3 regions of the Leptolyngbya sp. FACHB-1624 genome follow, and region 2 is predicted to be linked to each of the others. Evidence: riboswitches for the same ligand, from Rfam matches in the RefSeq annotation. Region 2 holds a riboswitch; each other region holds the start of a gene.
The links. Region 2 has a riboswitch for cobalamin ahead of ACMUEV_RS00990 (hypothetical protein). Riboswitches for the same ligand answer to the same signal wherever they lie in the genome.
Positions count from the first base shown of each region.

Region 1 (3,247 bases), 930 kb from region 2:
TAATCATTTACGCTGTTTTTAATCTCTCTTTAAGAATTTAGCGAATAGAGCTACAAACAACATTCCTCGTTTTCTATTGATAGAATTTGCTAAATTCAATGCCTTACGAAATGGAGGTCTTGAAATCGTAGACGATCGCATCATTCGTCATCTGAATCATGCCTTCTACGGTTGCAAAGATTGAGCCAGCGTTTTGAACTAATTTTGGAACGTCAAGCGTGGTCTGAATGATGCCGAAATCGCCCGTCATCTCGATCGGAGGCGTTCCATCTTGCACAGTCACAGTTCCTGAAACTTGCAGGGTGCTAGGTTTGACTAATGCTGATAGATCAAAATTTGTTGCAAATGCTCCAAAAGGAGTTGGAATATTCAGAATCGCTTGTCCATCGTTGAAGGTGACATTGCCGCTGAGTGCATTGATTGGAATTGCGATTTCGTCATCTTGGGTTTGAGGCTGGAAATCCAGGATGACTAAGCCATCGTCTAGATTGACAATGCCTGGAGTGCCGTTGAAATTGAATGGATATTGATCAGAGGATTTGAAGTCGATCGATGAAAAATAACTTCCAAAAGGCGTTGTTAAATTAGATATAAGTGCCCCATTACCAAACTCGATCGAGCCTTGGACTGCTCCTGCTGAAGTTGAAAGATCGACATCGATTGTGCCATTTGCGAATGGAACTGTGCCTGAGATCTCTTTGACCAACCTGCTGATGGAGACAACGATATCTTGAGCAGATTGAACCGAATCTGTTTGATCACTGCGGGAAGCGGTTAAACCGCTAGTGACAATTTCTCGGTTTAGGGAATTCGAGAAATCAGGGGGCAATTGAGCGATCGCACTAGTCACTTGCGTGTTGCCCGAAGGGGGTTGTAAGTCTGTTGTCAGTCGTGCTTGATCGAACGTGAGCGTTCTACTTGCTTGCTGGAACGTTGGAAGATCAGGGAATAAAGATGAGGATGCAAAAAAGACAGGTAACCGATTGGGCTTCAGCGGCGATTTTAAGGTAGATGGCTCTAACATAAGGCGACTGGCAACTCCTGTGCTTGTACATTATCAGCCCAGTTACAGGACGGTCTACCTCTGGAGTCATAGATTAAAAGATTTCTACATCTCGACAAAACTCTACCAAAAAACTCGACTAATAGTGATACAGTGAGTCACACCTTAAATAAAGTTGGATTGGGGAAAGTGTAGTGCAAAGCTGCCGCTGTCCCGCAACTGTAAAGCGAGATTTCGCTAAGCCAGAATGCCCACCAGCTTTACGGTTGTTAGTTCTGCGAGGTACAGAATGAGGACTCGGAAATGGATGAGCCTTGCTGCAATGGCAGGGCTGAGTTTGTATTTAGTATTGGGATCAGCAACTCCAGCCCAGGCAATGCACATTGCAGAGGGTTTTTTGCCCGTTCAGTGGGCAGCGTTTTGGTGGGCGATCTCGCTGCCGTTCTTTGCGTTTGGACTGCGATCGCTGACGCGGATTACACGCCAAAATCCTGAATTGAAACTGCTCTTAGCATTAGCTGGCGCATTCACATTTGTCTTATCTGCGTTAAAGCTTCCTTCCGTGACAGGAAGCTGCTCGCATCCCACGGGAACTGGACTCGGCGCAATTTTATTTGGACCTGCGGTAATGACCGTTTTAGGGGGATTGGTGCTGCTGTTTCAAGCCGTTTTGTTAGCGCATGGAGGCTTGACAACGCTCGGAGCCAATTTGTTTTCAATGGCGATCGTGGGACCTTTCGTCGCATACGGTATTTATCATTTAGTGCTGAGAACTGGGAATCAAAAAGCTGCAATTTTCCTAGCTTCAGCATTCGCGAATCTTTTAACCTATGTCACAACTTCGATCCAGTTGGCATTGGCGTTTCCGGCGGCAACGGGTGGAGTATGGGCTGCATTTCTAAAGTTTGCTGGAATTTTTGCGCTGACTCAAATTCCCTTAGCCATTAGCGAGGGCTTACTCACGGTCTTAGTCTGGAATTGGCTACAGACCTACAATCGGACTGAATTGGAAACCTTAAACTTAATGAAGACATGAGACAATCATCGACGCGACAGAATTGGTTCCTTGCGATCGCAGTCATTCTCCTCACTGTGGCTCCTTTGGTGTTTGTGCGAGCAGAGTTTAATGGAGCAGATGGACAGGCACAACAACTGATCGAAGAGAGCCATCCGACTTATGAACCCTGGTTTAAGCCCATGTTTGAGCCTGCGAGTACAGAAGTTGCAAGTTTACTCTTTGCATCGCAAGCAGCATTGGGTGCAGGTGTACTTGGATATGTTATCGGGCTGTATAAAGGGCGATCGCAAGGTAAATAAAACCATGCACCTTTGGCTGGATACGCTTTCCCATCGCAATCGATTACGACAACTACCACCGCAACATAAATTACTATTTGCAACGATCGTACTGTTGATTGCTCTGATTGCAACTCCAATCATTCAGATCGCGATCGCAATCTGGCTAGGAATTTGGATTGTCATCTATGCTCAAATTCCTTGTCGTATCTATTTACGGTTGCTCAGTCTTGCGATCGGGTTTTGGCTGATCAGTATTCCAGCCTTGATCCTGGGGATTGCGGATCGCTCGGCAAGCGATGCAGTTTTGGGTTTCTCACTTGGATCGACTTACTTTTATTTGAGCCAGCAAGGGATTTTACAAGCTGTCGTCATCTTGACTCGGACACTTTCGACAGTCTCGTGCTTATATTTCGTCTTATTCACAACCCCATTTACAGAAATATTACAAGTTCTCAAACAAATCAGATGTCCAGAGGTACTCACAGAACTGCTGATGCTGATGTACCGATTCATTTTTATTTTGCTCTCAACTGCTCGTGAACTTTGGATTGCTCAACATTCACGCAATGGTTATCGCAGTGTCCGACGCTGGTTTTATAGCTTGAGTCTGCTGATCAGTCAGCTTTTTCGTAAAACAATGGAGAACTATCAACAATTCGTTTTATCCACTGCAGCAAGAGGGTTTAATGGGGAATTTCGAGTCTATTCGCCACGAACCTATCGCCCTTCTCGACGCTATGCGATCGAAGCTAGTTTAGGATGTCTCATATTGCTTCTTATCAGCCTATGTCGTTAGCCTTTGATCAAGTCGAATATACGTATCCCGGAACCAAAAACCCTGTGATTCAGGGCTTGACGGTAGAGATTCCGATCGCAAAACGAACGGCTTTGATTGGGCAAAATGGCTGTGGTAAAACCACATTGTTTCTCCTGGCAAATGGTTTA
Region 1 covers NZ_CP180258.1:1,160,008-1,163,254, forward strand. Annotated here, with positions in the region: gene ACMUEV_RS05245 (hypothetical protein) at 104-1,024, opposite strand; adenosylcobalamin (AdoCbl) riboswitch at 1,165-1,304, shown strand; gene ACMUEV_RS05250 (energy-coupling factor ABC transporter permease) at 1,293-2,039, shown strand; gene ACMUEV_RS05255 (energy-coupling factor ABC transporter substrate-binding protein) at 2,036-2,320, shown strand; gene cbiQ (cobalt ECF transporter T component CbiQ) at 2,325-3,098, shown strand; gene ACMUEV_RS05265 (energy-coupling factor ABC transporter ATP-binding protein) at 3,089-3,247, shown strand, end outside.
Region 1: another riboswitch for cobalamin. It lies ahead of ACMUEV_RS05250 (energy-coupling factor ABC transporter permease); the one in region 2 lies ahead of ACMUEV_RS00990 (hypothetical protein).

Region 2 (3,247 bases):
ATGAGCGATACCAATCCTCGGATGTGCGAGTGGGGCGAGTTCGCATTGCCTGATTGATCTGTCGTCGAATGCTGAGGTCAGGACTCAGATCGGCGTAGGTTCTGATATTTAGAACGATATTATCTAGCTTGCGCCACATGCTCCCTATTATCCGTTTGCCATCGGTTTGTCTCAGTATTCCCACTCAGAGATCGATTCAAGCTATCGATTTTTTGAGGTTTTACAAAATCTAGGGATTGCATGAAGAATTCCACTTCAACGTGAGAGAAGAGAGAGTTGAGGTTGATGTGATGAAATCTAGATTCCACTTAATTTTAGGAGTGGCAGTCGGGCTGATTGTGCCGCTGCTGGTTTTCGCAAAGGTTGATGAATCTGTGGATCAATCTTGCCAGTTGCAACCGCACGGCAAGGCTTTTATGCGAACAGAGTTATTTTTTGGATTCGCGAAACCCGATCGCTCAGAAGTGACTCAGGTTGAATTTCAGCAATTTGTCGATCGCGTTGTGACTCCGTTATTTCCTGAAGGGCTGACAAGGGTAGCCGCGAAGGGGCAATATCGGAATTCGCAGGGTAAGGTTGTGGCAGAAAACTCTCAACTTCTGACGCTGCTGTATCCGATGAATGTTGAGAGTAGCAAGAAGATTGATCAGATCCGAGCCGCTTATAAACAGGCATTTCAGCAAGAATCTGTATTGCGCGTGGATGAGCGATCGTGTGTTTCGTTTTAATGGTCAACTTGATAGTTTAATTTCTGAACGAGTCTCATCTTTATCGGGCATAGCGTTAGAGTTTTACGAGACATGATCGCTCAGAGGCAACGGTTCCGAGGAATCGCGGCTTTTTAGATCAGCGAACAATAGGACGGCTAACTAGCGATTTGGTATTCTCGTCAACAACATGGAATGTAACCGATATGTGGATCTGTGCAAAATGTGAGAGCCTTCAGAGACTACTTTAGTAAACGATTTAGATGATTGGCTCATTTTCAATCCAGTTTGAGTGGGTGAAGTGCGGCAAAGATGAGTCTAATTTTGCTTGATCGTGCTACTCTCTAGATGAGTATCGGTTCTGATGGGAATCAGCCATTAGACGCAAGGGGGAAAGTTCGGTGCAAACCCGACGCTGTCCCGCAACTGTGATAAGAACTGTGTTCTTTGAGTCAGGATGCCCGCCGATGCATAGCGCCTCTTTAAGAGGTATGTCTGTTGTGTTTCATCTGCGAGGTACGGATGATGATGGTTCTTAGTTTCTTAAAACGGATTTGCTTCCCTATTTTGCAGTTCAGGGGAAGTTGATGAGGTTTCAACATTATGATTTGCGATCGCATTTTGATCACTGGCAAGATCTGGTTATTCAGCAGAATTTTTTGCAGATAGGGTTCACTAGCTGGAATGGCTATTTGAGACTAGGGCGAGGACTAGTAACCTGCAAGATTACGAATCGGATCAATGCTTCAATGAATTGGAGTATTGATTCTGTAGTCTTTGAGCAGGAGTTCGTCGCGCAGGCACAAGTCGAGCTATATTTGCGAATGCTTGAAGTTGATAGCCAAGCTGGGGTTGCGATTCACGAGGCAATCGCGACGTATGACCCAACTCAAGCGATCGTGCTTCTGGCGAGACGGGATCGCGAAGTTCAGGTCAGTCTACTGCAAAACCTAAAAATCTCTCCTGCTGATTGCTATAAACAAGTGCAGCACCGTTGGAGTGAGTTTCAACTAGAAGCCACAGAGCGCAATCGTGCTGAGTGATCACGCTGATTTTATCCAAACCGTTTGAGCAAAATTCATGACCGATGTCTGTTTAATTTCTCCACGTCCTCGTTGGACTGTAATTACTGTTGTTGTTTTCTTGCATTTAGGAGCCTTACTTGCACTGTCTCCCGCTTATTTTAGTTGGTCAGCCGTTGGAGTTGCTCTATTCTTGCATTGGCTGACGATCGGGCTAGGAATCTCTTTAGGATTCCACCGCTTAGCAACGCATCGCAGTTTCAAAACGGTCAAATGGTTAGAATACTTCTTTATCTTGTGTGGCACATTGGCAGGTCAAGGAGCCGTGAAGGGTTGGGTCGGCTATCATCGAATGCACCATTTGTTTGCCGATCGGACTGGTGATCCACATGATTCGACTCAGGGATTTTGGTGGAGTCATATCAGTTGGCTGATGCACGAGGTTCCATCTCATTCAGAACTGCATCGATTCACTCAAGATATTGCTCATGATTCGTTTTATCAGTTTTGCCACAAGCACTACATTGCTTTACAGATTGCATTAGCTGTTTTGCTTTATGGTCTCGGTGGAATGCCCTTCGTAGTTTGGGGAATTTTTGCGCGATTGTTTGTTGGCTTTCACAGTACGTGCTTTGTCAATAGTGCATGTCATACTTTTGGCTATCGGAACTATGCGGTCAATGATCGATCGACGAATTGCTGGTGGGCAGCATTGCTGACTTTCGGAGAAGGATGGCACAACAATCATCATGCTTATCAAGCTTCGGCGCAGTTTGGCAAGCGCTGGTGGGAAGTGGATGTGATATGGTTGACGATTCGACTGTTGGAGAAATTGAAACTTGCAAAAAACGTCAAGACTGCTCATCTAGTAGAGTATTGAATCTCACATAACTAATTTCCAATATTCAAATCGACAAAAGCCCATACCCGTTCCAGAACAAGCATTTACCTTGTGATGCGAACCTTCCAGCCATCGCGCTTCGATGCGATCGCTCTCGCTTGTGAATCAGGTTCAAGAGCGATCGCAGTTCTCCTAATCTTTCAGTGTTGCAACACAGTCGATCTCAACCAAAACATCTTTTGGTAAGCGAGCGACTTCCACACAAACTCTTGCGGGTGCAGTTGCTTCATCAAAATATTTGGCATAGACCGCATTCATTGCCGCAAAATCGTTCATGTCTTTCAAGCAGACCATCGTTTTGACAACATCATCGAGCGACGAACCAGCCGCTTCTAAGATGGCTTTCAAACTGGTCATGGCTCGTTCGGTTTGAGCCGCAACATCGCCAGCACCGACAATTTCACCCGTCTGCGGATCGAGTGAGATTTGACCTGCGACAAAGACTAAACCTTGAGCCACGATCGCTTGATTGTAAGGACCAACCGGAGCCGGAGCCGCATCAGTCCGAATTACTTTTTTCATAATCTTGGGCGCATTCCATAATTTCTGTACTGTAAATAATCGTGCAAAATGCGATCGTGATCAAAACATAAATTCTCAGGGATCTCCCAAATCTC
Region 2 covers NZ_CP180258.1:227,513-230,759, forward strand. Annotated here, with positions in the region: gene ACMUEV_RS00980 (hypothetical protein) at 1-139, opposite strand, end outside; gene ACMUEV_RS00985 (DUF3574 domain-containing protein) at 291-728, shown strand; cobalamin riboswitch at 1,047-1,191, shown strand; gene ACMUEV_RS00990 (hypothetical protein) at 1,295-1,750, shown strand; gene ACMUEV_RS00995 (acyl-CoA desaturase) at 1,788-2,609, shown strand; gene ACMUEV_RS01000 (RidA family protein) at 2,763-3,152, opposite strand; gene ACMUEV_RS01005 (NUDIX domain-containing protein) at 3,149-3,247, opposite strand, start outside.

Region 3 (3,247 bases), 720 kb from region 2:
TGGTGATGAGTTACGACGCTACTTCTTTGGCGATTTAGAGCCAGTCTCCGTGCAACCTGGTGGTGCAGGTATGGTGGTCAATCTCTACAACAAAGCCAACAATACTACATTTGCTTACTGTGCAACCTATGATGTGGTTGTGGCAGTTAAGTCGGGTCGTGTTACACAATTTGCATCTAGTGAAGTGAAGTAACGGGGCTGTTTCTTCTCGTACTTGGAAAGGCTTCATCAGTGAAGAGACATGATCACCAAAGCACCATCTTACTTCTTGAATCAAATTGTGATGAACTTCAGAAAGGGAACGAGATCGCATCAAAAAGTCCCAGGGCAACTGTACCTCTGGATGGTTATTTTGATTTTCGGTGCTTCAAGTGCGGTCACGCGCAAGCTCACCGAAATTGGTGCTATCATTCTGCTCGGACTATTCTTCAGTCAAATTGGTATTCGTCAGATCTGCCGACGGACAAAGTGCGATCGAACAATGCAGCAAGCCGAGCAAATGGGCATCGAAATGGATCTGGGCTTTAGAGGAGTCTAATCCTTTAGCTTCTTTGAATATCAGTTTGGGCTTCCTAAATCTGAGTTATTTTCTCAACAAGCTGTCTGGAATTACCTTATCGTTATCGTTTGTGCGCGACTGATGCGCCACTGTCGAGAATGGAAGACGGTGTAGTCGAAACCGTATGGCAGTGGTGCAGAGGAAAAAATCGCGCAAGCCTTGATTGTGCTCACAACAGCAAGTTGGGTGTTGTTGTGGGCGTTGTGTGTATGATTAGAAACAGAATGCTCTGTCAGTGTCAGCATTTCGATGATGCGGCGAACATGGGCGTAGATGAATTTGAGCATTAAAAAGACATTTAGGGCAACTGAAGCCGAAACCGAACGCTGCTGAGATGCATTTGGACATAACGCGATCGCAGCACCATCGTTCGTCTATAGATCTAAAACATTACCGCCCCTGTCACGCTCATTCATGCTCTCAGTCATCCATGCCAAAAATTGAAGCTCAATGGATGATTTCGCGTTGAGAAAGATTTAGAGAAGTTTGAGAATCGAAATCTTGCGCAATCGAGTGTGATATGCTTCATTGGCTTGGATTGGGAAAATCCGGTGCAAATCCGGTACTGTGGCGCAGCTGTGATGATGATCAAATCGAGTCAGAATGCCAATTCCAAGTCAGTCTTCATTCAATTCTCTGCGAACCACGGAGAAGGAGCATATGAGTGAGTTAGTGAGTGCAAACCCCTGTCCAGGGCTATTTTATGAAACGCCTGCCCAAGATGGAATCTTGATGCGAATTCGAGTTCCAGGCGGGATTTTGACTGTAGCGCAGGCAAGTGCGATCGCTGAAATTACCGATCGCTGGAAGACTTCGACGATTCAAGTGACGAATCGTGCGAATCTTCAATTTCGAGCGGTTTCATCGGCTCCAGAAATCTTTGAAATCTTGAAAAATATTGGGCTTGCGGCAAAAAATGCTCAGGTGGATCATCTGCGCAATGTGATGGCAAGCCCAACCGCAGGAATTGATCCAAGCGAATTAATCGATACGCGATCGCTCGTTCAAGACATTGATACTTACATTCAATCTACGCCAGAACTAGCAGGTCTGCCCCCAAAATTTAGTATTGGGATTGATGGCGGTGGGCAAGTGAGTATCGGAACTCGCGCTGCACAGCCCTGGCAACATCGATACAATGAGATTCAACTTTCAGCGATATCATCGAATCAGCTTCAGTTAGCTTTTGCAGCAGATAAACAACTGTATGAAACTGGAGTCGTGATTGATGCGACGGAGTGTGTTTCTGCGATCGCAACTTTAGCCAAAGTTTATTTGAGCTATGTCCAACAATCTCAGCGTCCGAAAAAGCCAAGGATGAGAGATATGTTGAAAGATTGGGGGGTTCAAGGAATTCTCGATCGTGCAGGATTTGAAACCTTCAGCACTGCAATTTCTTTAAAGTCTGGGATTGTTTCCCTTATCGGAGTTCATCCTCAAAAGCAAGCTGGATTGTTTTATATCGGGATTGCATTACCTTTGGGGCAACTCTCGATCGCGCAATTTCAACACCTCATCGAACTTGCTAAAACCTACGGTTCAGGCGAAATTCGACTAACACCGTGGCAATCGATCATTCTGCCAAATATTGCCGATCCATCTACCGTATTGCAAGAGCTATCTGGTTTCTCAATTGACCCGATTCAATCCTCGATCGTTGCCTGTGCTGGCAAGCCTGGATGTGCTTCTGCTGAGACACATACGCAAGCTGATGCTCATGCTTTGACTCAGTCCTTAAAGCATCCCATTAATATTCACATTACAGGCTGTCCAAAAGGTTGTGCTCAACCGAGTCCTGCTGATATCACCTTGCTTGGAACTAGGATGGAACAGTCCGAAGCTTACTATCTTTTTGCTGGAGAGGAACTGCTGACAGAACAGCCTGTGTCAGACCTCTCTACGATCGCTCAACTTATCAATGCTCGATATGATTGATTACATTCGCAACGGTGAGGATATTTACCGTAAATCATTTGCCATTATTCGGTCTGAAGCGAATCTCGAACGGTTGCCTGCGGATTTAGCTCATGTCACAGTGCGATTAATTCATGCTTGTGGAATGACTGATCTCGCGAATGATATTGAGGCTTCTCCAGATGCGGTTCAAGCAGGTCGTCAGGCGTTAGCCAATGGAGCCGCAATTTACTGCGATGCTCAAATGGTGGCAAATGGGGTGACTCGAAAACGTTTGCCAGTCGATAATCCTGTGATTTGTACCCTCAATGACCCAACTGTTCCAGAACTCGCTCAGAAGCTGAACAATACGCGATCGGCTGCTGCTTTAGATCTTTGGGACATGAAAGGAGCCGTGATTGCGATCGGGAATGCGCCGACTGCATTATTTAGATTGCTGGAATTGCTCGATGAAGGTGCACCAAAACCTGCGTTGATTTTAGGCTTTCCCGTTGGTTTTGTTGGAGCGGCAGAATCGAAAGCCGAACTTGCAGCCAACAGTCGAGGTGTGCCGTTTATTACCTTGCATGGGCGACGAGGGGGAAGCGCGATCGCAGCAGCGGCAGTCAATGCTTTAGCAAAACAAGAGGAGATATAACTTATGACGGGTCGGCTTTATGGAATTGGAATTGGTCCTGGAGATCCAGAACTGCTTACAATGAAAGCGTTTCGCGTGTTGCGATCGGCGCAAGTTGTAGCATATCCGCTGTCAGATAGTGCTTTGAAATTAGCGCG
Region 3 covers NZ_CP180258.1:6,008,079-6,011,325, forward strand. Annotated here, with positions in the region: gene ACMUEV_RS28575 (hypothetical protein) at 1-193, shown strand, start outside; gene ACMUEV_RS28580 (hypothetical protein) at 242-538, shown strand; cobalamin riboswitch at 1,059-1,189, shown strand; gene cobG (precorrin-3B synthase) at 1,220-2,494, shown strand; gene ACMUEV_RS28590 (precorrin-8X methylmutase) at 2,487-3,110, shown strand; gene ACMUEV_RS28595 (precorrin-2 C(20)-methyltransferase) at 3,114-3,247, shown strand, end outside.
Region 3: another riboswitch for cobalamin. It lies ahead of cobG (precorrin-3B synthase); the one in region 2 lies ahead of ACMUEV_RS00990 (hypothetical protein).